Regions from separate parts of the Acidovorax sp. FG60 genome, predicted to be linked through region 2. Evidence: predicted binding sites of a transcription regulator. Region 2 holds the regulator's gene; each other region holds the start of a gene.

Region 1 (5,639 bases), on a different contig from region 2:
TGGTGGCGGTGCCAGACCCCGGGGGGCCGAATTTTCCGGCCGACGCCAAAGGCTTTGCCCCACTGCCTGCCGTGCTGCCCGCCCAGCCCGACCTGCCAAGACGGGTGCTGATGAGCAGCACCAGCGACCCGTATTCCACCCCCAACTTTTCGGCGCAGTGCGCCAGCGCCTGGAACGCCGAGCACGTGGTGCTGGGTGCGCGGGGCCACCTCAATGCCGACAGTGGCCTGGGTGACTGGCCGCAGGGATGGGAGCTGGTGGCGCGCTGGCGCGGAGAGTGAGAACCGCTGCGGGGATTGACACGCCCCTCTGAGAGCGCAGGCCCAGAGCGCTCAGGCCACAGTGCCTGGAACCTCCGCGTCAGCCACCGATGGCTTGCGCCTGGTCCATCACGAGGTAGCGCTTGACCAGATCGAAGAAGCTCTCGTAGAAAGCGTCCTTCGAGATGGTCTCGCTGCCCACCTTGACCAGCGATTCGCTGCTGGCAGAAAACGGCAGCGACACGGACCCGATGGCGCCCACGCCCACGCTGGCCGAGTTGTTGGTCTTGCGCAGGGCATAGGTGTCCTGCAGCGCCGTCACAAAGCCCAGGCTGACCTTGCCGTCCGTGGCCTCGGGCACACACACCACGCGCACCACCATCTGCAGGTGCGACTCGGCTTCGGGCTGGAAGCTCTTTTTGCCCTCCACCAGCTCCGGCTGGTGGGTGGAGATGATGTAGCCCTGGCTCAGCAGCGCGCGGCGCGATGCCTCGCAGGTCTGGGCGGGCGTGGCGTCAAACAGGCGCGAGTAGGTGGCCACCGAACCAAAACTCTCCTGCACTCCAAACGTCTTGGGCGTGGTGCCCACACAGCCTGCCAGCAATGCGGCCAGAGCCAAGCTACCTGCAGCGGCACCAGAACGAACAGTGAAGCGGGTCGGGAAAAGGCACAAACGCAAGGGCGGGCACTCCTTCGGGGTCATCAACATCATCAAGAAAGTCGTCATTGCGGGGGACATTTCCGGTTGCCATAGCGGCGCAGAACGGCTGCCATGGCGTTCTGACAGTCTGCACCACACCCGGTTCCCGTAGATTCTAGAAAGCCCTATGCCCAGCCTGGCACAACGCCCTTGCCCGTGGAGGGGCTGAAAGCGTGGTAACCACAGCCCAAAGCCCTGCACGCACGCCCTGCGCACCATTTCGGGCATTGCACGCGCCAAGGTATCAATTTGCAGCAGCCCGTAGAGACAACACGCCAGATGCTACACTATTGATAGCTGTTAGCGCTTATCCATAAAGCGCAAAGTGGCAATTTGACACAACATTCTGTCACCTGCCTTCTTGCTCGCCTTCCACCATTTCTCTCTCCCTCTGCTGCCGTGCCCCGTGCCTCCCTGCTCTGCCTGGTCGTCGCCATCAGCGACGGCGACACCCTGACCGTGCGCTGCGGCGCGCCCGGTGCCTACCAGCAGGTGAAGGTGCGTATCGCCGCCATCGACGCGCCCGAGTCACGCCAGGCCTTTGGCCAGAAGTCACGGCAGCACCTGGCGCAGCTGTGCTTCAGGCAACGCGCCGCACTGCAGCCGGTGGACGAAGATAACTACGGCCGCACGGTGGCCCATGTGCGCTGCGGCAGCGCCGATGTGGCTACGGCACAGGTGCGCGCCGGCCTGGCCTGGGTGTACACGCCCTATGCCGAATCCCGCCCGCAGCTGGTGGCTCTGCAGCGCCAGGCGCGCAGCAGCGGCACAGGGTTGTGGTCACAGAAGCGGCCGCTGGCGCCGTGGACCTACCGGCACCGGCACAGCCAGCGCTGATCCTCTTTTCAAGCTGCCTCAGGTGCGCAGCAGTGCCAGCACGCCCTGGGGCATCTGGTTGGCCTGCACCACCATGGCGTTGCCCGCCTGCTGAAGGATCTGCTGGCGCGCCAGGGTGGCGGTCTCCACCGCAAAGTCGGTGTCGGTGATGCGCGCCCGGCTGGCCGAGAGGTTCTCGCTGCCGATCTGCAGGTTGGTGATGGCCGACTCCAGCCGCGACGACTGCGCGCCGATAACGGCACGCTGGCTGTTCACGTAGTCCAGCGCGCGGTCTACCGACACGATGGCCTGTGCGGCCGAGGTGGTCACGTCCAACGTATTGCGCAGGCCCATGGCCCCCAGGCCAATCGCGCCCACGCGGGTTTCCAGCGTCTGGTTAGCATTGGCGCCCACCTGGAAGACCTTGGTGCTGATCGCGCCGCTGGTCGAGGCGATGTTTTCGTAGGTCTCGGTGAAGCCTTGCAGCGCGTCCTTGCCCGAGCGGCTGCCCTGGTTGGGCAACGCCGCCTTGGCGTCGCGCACCATGCCGCCGTCCACGTCGGCGCCGCCAATGGCGCCGGTGTCGGCATTGTTCAGGTCAAAGCTGCCGATGAAGGCCGCACCGTTGAGCCCGTACTGCGTGAGCACATCCCCCGCGTTGGTGAAGGCCCCGGCCGAGGCTGCGCCAATGGCCGCGTCCAGCGTGGAGCCGGGGTTGTTGCTCATGTAGGTGAGCACATCCTTGATGCCGGTGCCGCCCGCCGTCTTGATGCGCTCGTGCATGTAGCGCACGGCCGAGTAGCTGGACGAGTAGAACTCGCTGGTGTTGCTGGGCCCGCCAATGGCCGCCACCACCGCGGCCACGCCCAGGTTGGCCACGTCGGCGCGCACCCGTTCTTCGGCGCCGTGGATGAATTCGGCCGCGCCTTCGGCAAACCACAAGTGGCTGCCGGTGATGTTCTGCCAGTTGGTGGAGCGGGCCATCACCGCGTGCACCATTTCGTGGGCAATCACACGGTCGTTGTAGAACGGCGCAGAGCCCCCATTGGGCGGGTTGGGCGGCACGAAGTCGGCCATGTCCACCTGCAGCACCAGGTTGTTGCCCCGCCCCTGCCCGTCAAACCCGGTGACCTGCACATAGGCAGCCACACCGCCCGCGTTGTCGGTAAAGCCGGTGTAGCGGATGTCGATGGCCGCCCCATCGCCCTGCAGGCCAAAATAGGTGCGGATAAGGTTTTCGCTGCTCTCCAGCCAGCTGCCCGCGCTGGTCAGGCCGTCAAACACGGACAGCAGGTTCTCGTCGCCCACCACGCTGGCGTCGGAGCGGTCGAACACGTCCATGCCGTTGAACTGCGTGGTGCGCCCGGTGCGGTCGATCTCTTGCGCCAGCCGCGTGACCTCGGCCTGGATCGCCTGGCGGTCGGACGCGCTGTTGGTGTCGTTGGCGGCCTGCACGGCCAGCTCGCGGATCCGCTGCAGGCTGGCCGTGACGCTCTGCAGCGCGCCCTCGGCCGTCTGCATGAGCGAAACGCCGTCGTTGGCATTACGCACCGCTTGGTTGAGCCCCCGGATCTGCGAAGTGAACCGCTCGGAGATCGCCAGGCCCGCCGCGTCGTCCTTGGCACTGTTGATGCGCAAGCCCGAGGACAGGCGCCGCACGGTCGTGCCCATGTCACTCTGTGCACCGCCAAGCCGGCGCTGCGCATTCAGCGACATCACGTTGGTGTTGATCGTCAACGCCATGGCACGCCCCGGGGACTCCTGGTCAAAGCAGATGAATAGACAAACGGTACAAACCGGTCGAAGCGGCACGCCCAGCTCCACGCAGCAGCAGCGCCGAGGCCGCAAACCCGCTTCTTCTTCTCTGCCTTATCGGCGGGCCAGGGCAAAACCTGAAGACCCATTTCTGCGGGTCTTCCCCCAAGCCCCCAGCGTGCAGGCTGCACAGCCGCTAGCATCCTGGGGTCTTTCCCATCTGGCCCCCAGCGTGCGCTGCCCCGGCCGCCCCCGCTCCGTTTTCATGACAGTCCCTCATTCCCCCCCTGCAGCACCCGATGCGGAGAGCTCCAGCGTCTACGGCCACTCCGGCTTCATTTCCTTTCTGATCGCCCGCGTGGTGGCCGTGGTCGCCACCCAGGTGCAGGCCGTGGTGGTGGCCTGGCAGGTGTATGACCTCACCCGCGAGCCGCTGGCACTGGCCTATGTGGGTCTGGCGCAGTTTCTGCCCATGCTGGCCCTGCTGCTGCCAGCAGGCGATTTGATCGACCGCTTTGACCGCAGGCGCATCCTGGCGCTGGCCTGGTCGGTGGGCGGCGTGTGCAGTGCCCTGCTGTGGTGGCTGGCGGGCCATGGGGCCAGCGGCGTGGCGGGCATTTATGCGGTGCTGGTGCTGTATGGCTGCGCACGCGCTTTTTCGGGGCCAGCCATGCAAAGCCTGCTGCCGCAGATCGTGCCGCGCGGGCAGCTCGCGCAGGCCATTGCCGCCAACAGCATGCTGATGCGCGTCGCCAGCATCGGAGGGCCGCTGCTGGGCGGGCTGCTGTATGCGCTGGGCGGGGGCGAGTTGACCTATGCCGTGTGCTGCGCGTGTTTTGTGCTGGGCGTGGCGCTGCTGCTGCGTGTGGTGGTGGCCCATGCCACTGCGCCCGGCCCCGCGCAGGGAACGATGTTCGAGCGCTTTGGCGCAGGCATCACCTTCATCCGCACCCGGCCCATCATCCTGGGCACCATCTCGCTGGACCTGTTCGCCGTGCTGCTGGGCGGCGTGGTGGCCCTGCTGCCCATCTATGCGCAGGAGGTGCTGCATGTAGGCCCGGCGGGCCTGGGCGCGCTGCGCAGCGCCATGGCCGTGGGCGAGGTGGGTGCGGGGCTGTACCTGAGCATGCGGCCCTTCAACCGCCATGTGGGCCGCACCATGTTCATTGCGGTAGCGGTGTTTGGCGTGGCCAACCTGGTGTTTGCGCTCTCGCACTGGTTCTGGCTGTCGTTTGTGGCGCTGATGGTGGCAGGCGCGGCCGACATGGTGAGCGTGTACATCCGGGGCGCGCTGGTGCAGTTCTCCACGCCCGACACCATGCGAGGGCGGGTGAACGCGGTCAACATGCTGTTCATCGGCTCGTCCAACGAGCTGGGCGAGTTCCGCGCGGGCACCAGCGCCGCCTGGCTGGGCGTGGTGCCCGCCGCCGTGGTGGGCGGACTGTGCACGCTGGGCGTGGTGGGTGGCTGGATGCTGGCGTTCAAGACACTGCGCACGGTGGACCGTTTCGAGGAAGCTGCGCAGGCCAGCAGCTGAGCAGCTGAGCGGTTCAGCGACGGTGCGACAGCCCGTGTAAACAAGCTCCGGGGCGTTTGTGTCGCGCAGGTAAAACCCGCGCGGCAGGCTTGCACGGCGCGTTGGGGCGGAGCACCATGCGCTCCACTGCCAGCCCCCAAGCGCGCCCCATGAACGCTCCTTCCGCCCCGCTCCCCGGCCCTCTTCACCGCCGCACCGTGCTCGCTGGCCTGCTGGGCATGGCTGCCACCGCCCCGCTGGGCCTGGCCCGCGCCGCCACCCCGGCGGGCAACGCTGGCTGGGCTGGTGTCGACGAAGCCACGCAAACCCGCCTGCTGGACCGCGTGACCTGGGGCAACACCGCCCAAGGCGCACAGGCGCTGCCGCCGCAAGGGGTTGCTGCCTACTTGGCAGCGCAGTTGCGCCCCCTGCCCGCCATGCTGCCGCGCGCGGCCCAGGCGCAGATCGACGCCATGGCCATCACCCGCACGCCCCTGCCCGAGCTGGCCGCGCGCATGGAGGCCCAGCACCAGGCCGCCAAGGCCCAGTCCACCGAGGATGGCCGCAAAGCCGCGCTCAAGGCCTGGCAGCA
Region 2 (5,639 bases):
TTCGTTTTCCCCTTCGTGTCCCCTTTGGTTCGCGCTGGCGCTCTGGCGATCGCCGGGCGACGTGCTGTGGCTCGGCACGCTCTGGCGGTGGTGCTGGGGTTGACTGCAGTGGCTGGCAGCAGCGGGGCCGCGCTGGCCCAGGCGGCAGCCGACCCGAGTGCCGACCTGGGCCCGCTGACCCAACGCTGGCTGGATGACGCGATGTCGCGCAACCAGGCCTCCGGCTTGCCGCTGCGTATGGAAGTGAGCGTTGGCTCACTCGACTCGCGGCTGCGGCTGGCGCCGTGCGCGCGGGTCGAACCCTACCTGCCGGTCGGCGCCCGGCTGTGGGGCCGCACCCGCCTGGGGCTGCGCTGTGTCGAGGGGCAAACCGCATGGAACGTTTACCTGCCGGTGACCGTCAAGGCATTTGGCCCGGCTTGGGTGCTGACCGGCCCGGTGGCTCCGGGGACGGTGCTGACCGCCAATGACGCCACCGAGGCGGAAGTGGACTGGGCCGAAGAGTCGGCAGCCGTGATGGCCAACCCGGAAATGTGGGTCGGGCAGGTCGCCGCGCGCCAGCTGGTGGCCGGCCAGGCATTGCGCCAGACCATGGTGCGGCCCCCCCAGCTCTTTCGCGCAGGCGCCCAGGTCAAGGTGATTGCCCAGGGCCCCGGCTATGCAGTCACCTCCGCAGGGCAGGCCATGTCGGCAGGCGCTGCGGGGCAGATTGTTCGCATCCGCATGGATAATGGCAGGATAGTCAGTGGAACTGTGAATGAGGTTGGGACAGTGGTCGTCGCTCTTTGATGACGGGGCGGTGATAAATGGCTAAAGTCCGGGCCAAATGGGTCGAAAACATTGCTACTGTGCCCCACATCAAACGGGGTGGTGGAGAGAGCGATGAAGATTGGTCAAAAACCGGAACTCCCGGGCGCCTTGGCGCAGACGGGGCTTGCCAAGCAAGCCAAAAGTCCTGCCAGCGCTGCTGAAGGAGCCGCCAAAGACGCTGCGGCTGTGTCAACCGCCGGTGTGCCCGTCACCGTCTCCACCGCTGCCCGTGCGCTGGACCAGACATCCCGTTCCACAGGTGATTTTGATGCGAGCAAGGTCAAGGCGGTGCGGGCGGCCATCGAAAAAGGCACTTTTTCGGTGGACGCCGAAGCCATTGCCGACAAGATGCTCTCCAACGCCCAGGAAATCCTGGCCCGCTCGCGCGGTTGATTCCTCAGCGTCCCGCACGCACCTTTATTGACAGACTTGGCAGGCAGGCGCTATCCACCTCACAATGCGCCATGTCCCTGGAAGAATCCCTCTCGGCTGTTGAACAGCTGATCGAAAAAGTCTCCGCCGCCCTTCTCGCGGCAGACCCCCAATCCCTGGAAAAGAACAGTGTGGCCCTGCGGGATGCAGCGGCCCAGTTCGCGCGCGTTCTGGAGCAGACTGCAGCCAGGGGTCTGCCCGTGCCGGCACAGCTGCAAAAGCGAGCCCGGGCCATTGACGATATGCTTGCCGTGCACCGCGAAAGCCTGGCGCGCCTGGCCGTGAATGCCGATCGCCAGGTGGCAGGCTTGGTGCCGCAGGCGGGCACACCCTCCACCTACGGCGACGGTCGGGGCGCACAGGCCGGCAAGCCCGGCGTGGCCCGTATCTACAAATCGGCTGGTTGAGCCAAAAAAAGATAGCTGCTGGCGCTTGTCCCTGTTGGCTTTGAGAGGAAAAACCTCTCAAAGCCACGGATTACAAGTGCAAGCAGCTATTGTTTTGACCGTTACCAGTGAAGGCCGGAGGATTGAACTTCGATGTCTGCTCGGCGCGGTTACCCCTGAAACGGTCGCAGCCCCCGACCAGTGCCACCGTGGAACTGGCTCCGCCAGGCCACTGGTGGCGTCCCCCTTCAGGGGGAAGGCGCCGAAGGCGACTCAGGGGTAGTCAATGCGCCCGCATCTTGGCCCGCAGGCGTGCGATGGACTGGCTGTGCAGCTGGCATACCCGAGATTCGGTCACCCCCAGCACGGCCGCGATCTCCTTGAGATTCATGTCGTGCTCGTAGTACATGCCCATGATGTGCTGCTCGCGTTCGGGCAGGGTCTTGATGGCATTCACCAGCGACATCTTGAGCCGTTGGTCGCGCAGCAATTCCAGAGGGTCTGCGTCGGCGTCTGCCACATGGCGGTCCAGAAAGCCGTCATCGTCCTCGTTGCCATGCGTCATGTCCTCCAGATACACCAGTTGTGTACCCCGAACCTTGCCGAGCAGGCTTTGGTATTCGACCAAGCTCATGCCCATCTCGCTGGCAATTTCAGACTCCAGCGGGCTGCGGCCCAGCTTCTGCTCCAGCCGGTGCACGGCGTGTTCGATGTCTTTCTGGCTCTTGCGGGAGCTGCGGCTCATCCAGTCGCCCTCGCGCAGCTCGTCGAGCATGGCGCCGCGGATGCGCTGGGTGGCAAAGGTCTCGAACTGCACACCCTGGGCCACTTCGTAGCGCGACAGGGCTTCCGCCAAGCCCATCATGCCAACCTGGATCAGGTCGTCCAGCTCCACGTTGGGAGGCAGCTTGGCGATCATGTGGTGCGCGATTCTTCGCACCAGCGGGACGTGCTGGCGGATCATCGCATCACGATCGAGCTGGCCTTTGGCGGTGTACATCAGATCAACGGCTCCGGACAAATCAGATCAATGGCTCCGGACAAAATGCGCAGGCATGGCTGCCAAGTTGCTGGGTGGCAGCGCTGTCAGCGACTCACTGATAGTGCCCGCATTTTCCAGCAGTTGCAAGGCCAGGCGCTGGAGGTCCTGAGGGTTCTGTGTGGCGATGGTGGTCGTGCGGACCGGGCCGCCCAGGTGGCGTTCCGCGCAGTCCTGCAAGGTCATCAGTGCATGCTGGGTCTTGCGCCGTTCTGCGGGCGTGGTGCCGCGCAGCAAAGCCGCCACCATACAGGGCAGTCCTGTGTGCATCGCGATCTGTTTGAGGCTCTTGTAACTGGTCAGCACACCAGCCGAGCCGTCGCCCATCACCACCAGCGGTACGGTGGCGGTGTGCGTCAGCAGCGGCCCCAGCGTGGCCGCAGGCGCGTGCAGCACGATCAGCCCGTAGGTTCGGAAATAGGGCAGCAGACAGGGCAGGGGTGCGGTCTCGTTGCGGCTGGCCTCGCGGCTGACGCGCTGCAGGCCTTTGGCTGCGGGAATCACTGCCAGCGATGAGGCCATGGCCCCCATGTTGAGGCTGACGCCCTCGTTCCACGGCGCTTGTTGCAGCAGGTGCAGCAAACCCGGGTACTCGTCCGTCTCCTGCGCTGTGCCGTCGAGCACCACGACCGGGTAGCCCAGGCGCTGCAGGCTGGCGCAGATCTGCCAGAGCGTCTCCAGCCCGGTGCCCGCGTTGTCCTGGCTGGCAACAGCCACCACGCGCAGCTCTGACTGCGGGGTGAAGCTGTGCAGGCCGGCTGCCTGGTGAAAACCGATATCAAGCATCGACCAGCCCCCGTTCGTTCATGGTGTCGGGCGAATGCGAGAAGAAGAAATTCAGGTCGGTCGCCTTGGGGTCGAAGGCCGACTTGGCAGGCGCGCGCATGGAGGTGCTGATGAGCTTGTGCGCATCGGCACGTTCCCAGTCTTCCGGCACACGCTGGCCGTTGGTCACGCCGCGCAGCACCATCTGGTGGCGGATCAGTGCGTCGATGGCGGGGCCCAGCTTCACGGCCTCGTCCACCTTGGACAGGATGGCTTGCTGGGAACCTTCGGTCTTGAATGCGGTGAGCACGTCATCGAGCGTGTCGCCATGGCAGCCTGCGTTGAGCACCAGCAGGCGGTTGACGTGGGGCAGGTCCAGCACGTCCAGCATGTCGCGCTTGCGCGGGTCGCGGGGGGCCACGCCGGTGGTGTCGATCAGCACCATTTTCTTGCCGCTGAGCAGGCCCAGGAGGTCCTGCAGCGCGGCGCGGTCGTGCGCCAGATGGGCCACGATGCCCAGCATGCGGCCGTAGCTGCGCAGCTGCTCGTGCGCGCCCACACGGTAGGTGTCCAGAGTGATCAGGCCCACGCTGCCCGGGCCATGGATGCGCGCACACAGCGCGGCCAGCTTGGCCGTGGTCGTGGTCTTGCCCACGCCGGTGGAGCCCACCATCGCGAAGATGCCGCCTTGCTCATACAGCGGAGGCTCGGCCAGGTCGGTCTTGAGGTTGCGCTCCAGCACATCCATCAGCCAGCGCACCGACTCGGCGGCCGACAGGTCTTCCGGCATGCGCTCGAGCACGGCGCGGGCCAAAGATGGGGAGTAGCCTGCACGGATCATCTTGAGCATGAGGTTGGACTGGATCGGGTTCTGGCGCGCCTGGCCCAGCCAGGCCATGGTGTTAAAGCGGTCTTCGATCAACTCCCTCATGGCATGGAGTTCATTCATCACGCTTTGCTGGTTGTTGTTCGACTGGGCCAGGTGGGCGCTGGCGGCTTCCTGCCGGCGGCGTGGAGGCTCCGGTGGAATGTCCATGGGGATGCTGCGCAGCGGGTTGTGGCGCACGACGGCGGGTGCTGGCATGCGTTCGCGCTCGGGCTCCTGGTCGCGGCTGCGCTCCGACAAGGTTTGTGGTTCGGCCGGGCCGTTGAGCGCCTCGTGGCGGCGGCGCAGCATGCGCTCGCGCACGTAGTCCTGGAACGACAGCGTGCTCATCGCCAGCTGCTCGGTGTCTTCCTCGACTGCGTTGCGGCCCAGGGTGCTGGCTGCGGCGGTCTGGCTGGCGCGCTGGGGGGCGCTGCGCGCCGGTGTGGGGGCCAGCAAGGGCGGGTTGCTGGACGCGCCTGCACTTCCATCCAGGGCCGACAGCGTGTCTTCGGCCGTGGCCACAACCTCGACGCCGTTGGCCGTGGGGCGGTTGGACAGGATGAGGGTGCCCTCTCCAAAGGCCATGCGCGCCTTGGCCAATGCCTCGCGGGAGGTGGGGGCGGTAAAGCGTTTGATGTTCATGCTGATGCACCTCTAAGGATCGGCCCAATGCGGATGGTGTGGGTCTCTGGAATTTCACTGTGCGCAAGCACTTGCAGCCGGGGCGCCACACGGCGCACCAGGCGGGAGATGGCGTTGCGGATCTGGTCGGGAACCAGCAGGCAGGCGGGCAGGCCCATCTCTTCCTGCTTGAGGGCCACCTCGGCGGCCTTTTGCGTGAGGATGTCGGCCACGCCGGGGTCCAGAGCCGGTCCTGCTGCGTTGCCCAGGGCTTGCACCAGCAGGCGTTCCAGGCCAGGCTCGATCGCAATCACGTTGAGTTCGCGGGTGGGGCCGTAGATCTGCTGGACGATGGCGGGCGACAGCGCAATGCGCACGCGGCGGGCCAGCTCGACCGGGTCTGTGATGCCACCGGCGTGCTCGGCCAGCGTTTCGATGATGGTCCGGATATCGCGGATGTGCACAGACTCTTCCAGCAGCAGCTGGAGGACCTTCTGGAACGTTGCGATGGAGACCATTTTGGGGACCACTTCTTCGATGAGCTTGGGGGCCAGCTTGGCCACGTGCTCCACCAGTTGCTGGGTTTCTGTGCGACTAAGAAGCTTGGCGGCTTGCACTTGCATCAAGTGTGACAAATGGGTGGCCATCACGGTTTCGGAATCAACGACGGTAAAACCCGCCATTTGTGCGGCTTCCTTCTGCCGTTCGTCGATCCAGT
Region 3 (5,639 bases), on a different contig from region 2:
AGACCAGCAGGGTGCGGGCCTTGAAGGCCTTTTCTTCCAAGTACGACGTGCGCGGCTCGGCGCCTTGGGTGGAGGATGGGGTGTTGGTGTCTGGCGTGTCCATGGGGGCAGGTCCTTGAAAAGAGTGACAGGACTGCCATGACGAACGAGACACGCCGGGCGTGACACCCCTCAGCCTGCGGCCACGCGCTGCCCCGGCACGATGGTGGGCGGCGCCGCATTCAGCGTCTCGATCGCAAACCCCGCCGCCGCCTTGTAGCGCGCCATGAAGCCTTCGCGCTCTTCGCGCGGCAGCACGTCGTCGATGTGGTCGAACACCCCGCCGCAGCGTTCGTCCACCAGCCCCAGCAGGCAAAAGGGGCCGGAGCCCCGGTTGCGCAGCACCAGCGCCGAGATGTCCTTGCACAGCTGGTCGTCATAGGCACGCAGCGCCTGCGGGCCCACGCCCTGCGCAATCAGCTGTGCGCCCAGCACGCGCGCATCCACGATGGCCTGGCTGGCGCCGTTGGAGCCCACGGGGTACATCACATGCGCCGCGTCGCCCAGCAGCGCCACGCGGCCGTCCACCCAGGTGGGCACGGGGTCGCGGTCGATCATGGGGTATTCAAAAATGTCCTTCGCACCCCGCAGCATCGCGGGCACGTCCAGCCAGCTGTAGTTCCAGCCGTCAAAGTGGTGAGCGAATTCCTCCAGCGCCACACGCCGGTTCCAGTCGCCCTGCTGCCAGCCGCCCTGGTTGTCCACCGTGATCTCGGCGATCCAGTTGATGGTGGCCAAGCCCGTGGCCGGGTCGGGCGGTGTGATGGGGTAGAACACCACACGGTGCCGCAGCGAGCCCACGCCCACAAACGAAGCGCCCGTTCGCACAGGCACCCCCGGCGTGGTGCCGCGCCACATGATGGCACCGCCCCACTGGATGGGCGGCTGCGCGGGGTGCATCTGCGCCCGCACGGCTGAGTGCAGGCCGTCGGCCGCAATCAGCAGCGAGCCCGTCACTTCACGCTTGTCTCCGTCGCGTGTCTCGACGATGGCGATGACGCCATGCGCATCCTGCCGGTAGCCCACCACACGTTGCCCCAGCTGCACGGCATCGTCGCCCAGGCGGGTTTTGACGGCGTGGTACAGCATCATCTGCAGCTGCCCCCGGTGCACGGAATACTGCGGCCAGTGGTAGCCCGCCTCCAGGCCGCGCGGCTCGGCATACACCTCGTTTCCGTTGCGTCCTACCAGCGCCCATTCGCGCGCCTGCAGGCCAATGGTGTCCAGCACGTCGTTGCCAAACCCCAGGTCGTGCAGTTCCCGCACGGCGTTGGGCTGCAGGTTGATGCCCACGCCCAGCGGTTGCAGCTCGGGCACCGACTCAAAGACGACGCAGGGCACGCCGATCTTGTGGAGGGTCAGGGCGGTGGCCATGCCACCAATGCCACCACCGGCGATCAAGACGGGGCGGGCGGAAGAGGGGTGTGAAGTGGTAGGAGGTACGCCAGACATGCCGGGATTGTCCATGCAATGGCGGGTGGAGCTTGTCGCGGACGCCGCAGGCAAATGTGGCACTGGGCGCATGCCGGGGCGGGGGCCGTAGGCAGAGGCCACCCGTTCAGAAAGCCGTTTTGTCAGGCGTAGGTATCGACGTTGTTGCCCAGCCCAGCAGGTGGATTCTTTGCCGATGGGGCCTTCTGCTGCTGCGCGGCACCGGCCGCCGCGCCTTCGGCCTTCGCCGCCTGGGCCCGTTGCTGCTCTTGCTGTTGCGTGCGCTGTATCGCCGTGATCTGGGCCTGCACCATCTGAATCTGGGCCTGCAGCAACTTGGCCTTCTGTTGCTTGGCCTTGGCATCCATGTCGGAGCTGGCCAAGCCCTTGAGCTGCTCGGTCAGCTCGCGCAGCTGCTTTTGCAGCTTGGCGATGTCGCTGCTGCCACTGGAGGAAGAGACCGGGCCGGTGGAGGAGGTGGTGCTTCCAATTTGCATCCCTGGTTATCGGCAAGGCGCCGGAAAAGTTGACCATACCCTTTGCGCTGCGGGCTGTTGAACGCCGCCAATCCATGCGATGGAGGTCATGACAACACCTTGCGTGTCATTGCCTGCCGGTGTGCGGCCTGATTCAGCCTGTGGCACCATGCCCCGATGCAGAACGATGAACACCTGATGGCGCTGGTGAACGCCAGCCGCAGCACCCTGCTGCGCGCCGCCACGCGCCTGCTGGGCCCGGCCGAGGCCGAGGACGCCGTGCAGGACGCCTACGTGCGTGCGCTGGAGGCCCAGACCCCGGCGCTCAATGCGGCCCAGGCGTGGCTGCTGACGGTGGTGCGCAACCTGGCCATCGACCGCCTGCGGCGGCGCCAGTGGATGGCGCAGTGGCTGACCGAAGCCACGCAGACCGCGCATGGCGATGTTGCCGGTTCGGTCGCACCCTCGGCAGAGGCCGATGCCGCGCTGGCGCAGCAAGCCACGCTCGCGCTGCGCTGGTTGGCGGCGTGTGTGACGCCCGCCGAGGGCGCTGCGGTGCTGTTGCATGTGGTGTTTGAGGCCAGCCACGCCGAGCTGGCACAGGCCATTGGCAGTTCTGAAGCGGCCAGTCGCCAGCAGTTGCGCCGCGCGTTGCTGCGTCTTCGGCAGGCTCGGGAAGGCGACGGTGTGCACCAAGGTGATGGGCGCGATGAATCCAAGGACGCCGACCCTGCGGTGCTGCGCCTGTACCTGCAGTCGCTGCAATTGCGAGATCCCCAGGGCCTGTGGGCCCTGCTGCGCCCGCCGCCCGTGAGTGCGCTGGCAATGCAGGGCTCCGTGCAGCCCGTGCCACCGCATGCCATGTGCGCACCGGCCAAGGTAGGTGGAGTGGTGCAAGTGGGTGGACAGTTGGGTCTGGTGCTCACGCTGGATGGTGTGACGCTGTGCGTGGTGCCGTTGGGGCCACGCGCCGAGCCAGTGCACGACGCCGTGGTGGCCTGACGTATGCACCCGCAGCTGCAGTTGGTAGAAAGAAGGCCAGACAGAAGGACGTTTGCCGCACCATGACCCAGCCGCCCGCGCCCACCTTCTTTGCCACGCCCCAGGCATTCCGCCAGTGGCTGGAGCGCCATGCGGCCAGCGCACCGGAGTTGCTGGTGGGTTTTCACAAGGTGGGCTCGGGCCGCCCCAGCATGGGCTGGTCAGAGTCGGTGGACGAAGCCCTGTGCTTTGGCTGGATCGATGGCATCCGGCGGCGCATGGATGAGAACACGTATTCGATCCGCTTCACCCCGCGCAAGCCGTCGTCGATCTGGAGCGCGGTCAACATCGCCAAGGTGGAGCAGTTGCAGGCGGCAGGCCGCATGACGCCTGCGGGGCTCGCGGCCTTTGCACACCGCAAGGCAGACAAGTCGGCCGTCTACTCCCACGAGCAGGCGGGGGTGGCCGCGCTGCCCGCACCCATGCTGCGCGCGTTCCAGCGCAACAAGGCCGCGTGGCGGTTCTTTCAGGAATCCACGCCGCCCAGCTACCGCAAGAGCATGTTGCACTGGGTCACGTCGGCCAAGCGCGATGCGACCCGCGAGGCGCGGTTTGCGGAGCTGGTGGCTGCCTGCGCTGCGGGCGAGCGCATTGAGCTGTGGGCCAAGCGGCCACTTGTCGCAAAGCCTTAGACCCGCACCCAAGCCCGAGCCACCCGCTGGGTTGCCGCGCTTGCCGTAAGCTCGCGGCATGCAACAAAGAACCCTTGGACCTTTCTCCGTCTCGGCCATCGGCCTGGGCTGCATGAACCTTTCGCACGCCTATGGAGCGCCCGTGTCTGCCGAGCAGGGCGAGCGTGTGCTGCTGGCCGCACTCGACGCGGGCGTGACGCTGTTTGACACCGCCACGCTCTATGGCTTTGGTGCCAATGAAACCTTGGTGGGGCGCGTGATGAAGCACCATCGCAGCCGCTTCACCCTGGCCAGCAAATGCGGCATGCAGGGCGTGGATGTGGCGGGTGACGGCAAGCTGGTGCGCGTGATCGACGGGCGGCCCGATACGCTGCGAAAGACCTGCGAAGACAGCCTGCGCCGCCTGCAGACCGATGTGATCGACCTGTATTATCTGCACCGCTGGGACAAGAGCGTGCCGATTGAGGAAAGCGTGGGCGCACTGGGCGAGCTGGTGCGGCGGGGGCACATTCGCACTGTGGGTCTCTCCGAGGTGTCTGCTGCCACGCTGCGCCGCGCGCATGCCGAGTTCCCGATCACGGCGATGCAGACCGAGTATTCGCTGTGGACGCGCAACCCCGAGATTGCCGTGCTGGACGCCTGCCGAGAATTGGGCGTGGCCTTTGTGGCGTTCAGCCCGGTGGCACGGGGTTTCTTGTGTGGCGGCTTGACCGATGTGAGCACGCTGGACGCCAAGGACATCCGCCGTGCCATGCCGCGTTTTGCACCCGAGGCGTATGCGGCCAACCTGAAGCTGCTCGATGGCTACCAGGCGATTGCACGCGATGTGGGCTGCACATCCGCCCAGCTGGCCCTGGCGTGGCTGCTGCACCAAGGTGAGCACATCATCCCCATCCCAGGAACCACGAACGTGGTGCATCTGCACGACGACCTGGGTGCCGTGAACGTGCGACTGGATGCGGCCACCATGGAGCGTCTAGGCGCGCTGATCAATGAGCGCACGGTGGTGGGCAATCGCTACAACGCCCAGAGCGCGCGCGAAGTGGATACAGAAACGTTCGAAGACCGCGGGGCGTAAGCGGCGCGGTCTTTGAAGCGTTTATTGATATAGGCCGCAGAAACCGGCGTGGCTCAAGCCAGTGGCCGCCGCGCAGCGCCTCAGGTGGTGTACTTTATCTCCCGCGCAGGTTGCCCTTGTCATCGGCGATCACGATCTCCACGCGGCGATTCATTGCACGGCCTTCGGGCGACGCGTTGTCGGCCACGGGGTGGGCCTTGCCGTAGCCGCGTGCGGTGATGCGGCTGGTGTCCACGCCGCGCTGCACCAGCGCGTCGCGCACGGCTTGGGCGCGGCGGTCTGACAGGTCCTGGTTGTAGCTGTCGCTACCCACGCTGTCGGTGTAGCCCTCGATCAGCAGTTTGCGGTCCGGGAACTGTTTGAGGAAGTTGGCCAGCTTGTCCAGGCGCGGGCCGGCCTGGGCGGAGAGCTCGGCCTTGTTGAAGGCAAACAGCACATCGCCCAGAGTGACCAGAAGGCCGCGTTCGGTTTGCTGGGCCTCGAGTTCGCGCAGTTGTGCTTCGAGGGCGCGCACACGGTCTTGTGCGGCGTTGGCCTGGGCCATGGCGGCCGTGGCCTGGGCCTGCTGTTGGGCCGCACGTTGCTCGGCGCTCATCGCCTGTTGTTGGGCTTGCTGGGCGCGCAGGCGGGCTGCGTCAGCCTCTTGGGTGCGGGCCTGCAGGCGGATGCGGTCGGCTTCGCTGCCCGCTTGCTGGATGTTGGCATCGAGCTGGCGTGCGCGGGCCGCGTTGGTGGCGATCTCGGCGCGTTGGCGGGCGATGTATGCCAAGTGGTTGGTCTCGGACGTGTCGCGGTCATCGGCCCACACGCGGTCGGCCTTGGCCAGTGCGTCGGTGGCTTGCTTCAGTTCGAGCTGCGCGTACTGGTTGACGGCCGGGTCTCCTGCAGCGGTGCTCACTGCGGTACGGGCCTCTTCCAGCGCGGGCGATGGGGTGGTGCTGG

The links. The regulator FliA, encoded in region 2, starts transcription of late flagellar genes. The targets are predictions, from matches to a motif close to CTAAAGTTTNNNNNNNNNNNGCCGNTA.
Region 1: the regulator FliA is predicted to act here: its motif matches at 3,647-3,673, upstream of ACODS0_RS19570 (flagellinolysin).
Region 3: the regulator FliA is predicted to act here: its motif matches at 1,975-2,001, upstream of ACODS0_RS07440 (FlxA-like family protein).

What each region holds. Positions count from the first base shown of each region.
Region 1 is NZ_JBMDJC010000014.1:80,934-86,572, reverse strand. Features, by position in the region: gene ACODS0_RS19585 (RBBP9/YdeN family alpha/beta hydrolase) at 1-281, shown strand, start outside; gene ACODS0_RS19580 (DUF2242 domain-containing protein) at 361-939, opposite strand; gene ACODS0_RS19575 (thermonuclease family protein) at 1,360-1,797, shown strand; gene ACODS0_RS19570 (flagellinolysin) at 1,816-3,519, opposite strand; gene ACODS0_RS19565 (MFS transporter) at 3,797-5,068, shown strand; gene ACODS0_RS19560 (DUF1800 domain-containing protein) at 5,218-5,639, shown strand, end outside.
Region 2 is NZ_JBMDJC010000005.1:253,611-259,249, forward strand. Features, by position in the region: gene flgA (flagellar basal body P-ring formation chaperone FlgA) at 1-789, shown strand, start outside; gene flgM (flagellar biosynthesis anti-sigma factor FlgM) at 883-1,203, shown strand; gene ACODS0_RS10240 (hypothetical protein) at 1,275-1,649, shown strand; gene ACODS0_RS10245 (RNA polymerase sigma factor FliA) at 1,912-2,628, opposite strand; gene ACODS0_RS10250 (hypothetical protein) at 2,656-3,453, opposite strand; gene flhF (flagellar biosynthesis GTPase FlhF) at 3,446-4,942, opposite strand; gene flhA (flagellar biosynthesis protein FlhA) at 4,939-5,639, opposite strand, start outside.
Region 3 is NZ_JBMDJC010000004.1:57,503-63,141, reverse strand. Features, by position in the region: gene ACODS0_RS07450 (ATP-dependent Clp protease proteolytic subunit) at 1-103, opposite strand, end outside; gene ACODS0_RS07445 (flavin-dependent oxidoreductase) at 172-1,491, opposite strand; gene ACODS0_RS07440 (FlxA-like family protein) at 1,614-1,967, opposite strand; gene ACODS0_RS07435 (sigma-70 family RNA polymerase sigma factor) at 2,124-2,948, shown strand; gene ACODS0_RS07430 (YdeI/OmpD-associated family protein) at 3,011-3,619, shown strand; gene ACODS0_RS07425 (aldo/keto reductase) at 3,678-4,697, shown strand; gene ACODS0_RS07420 (OmpA family protein) at 4,792-5,639, opposite strand, start outside.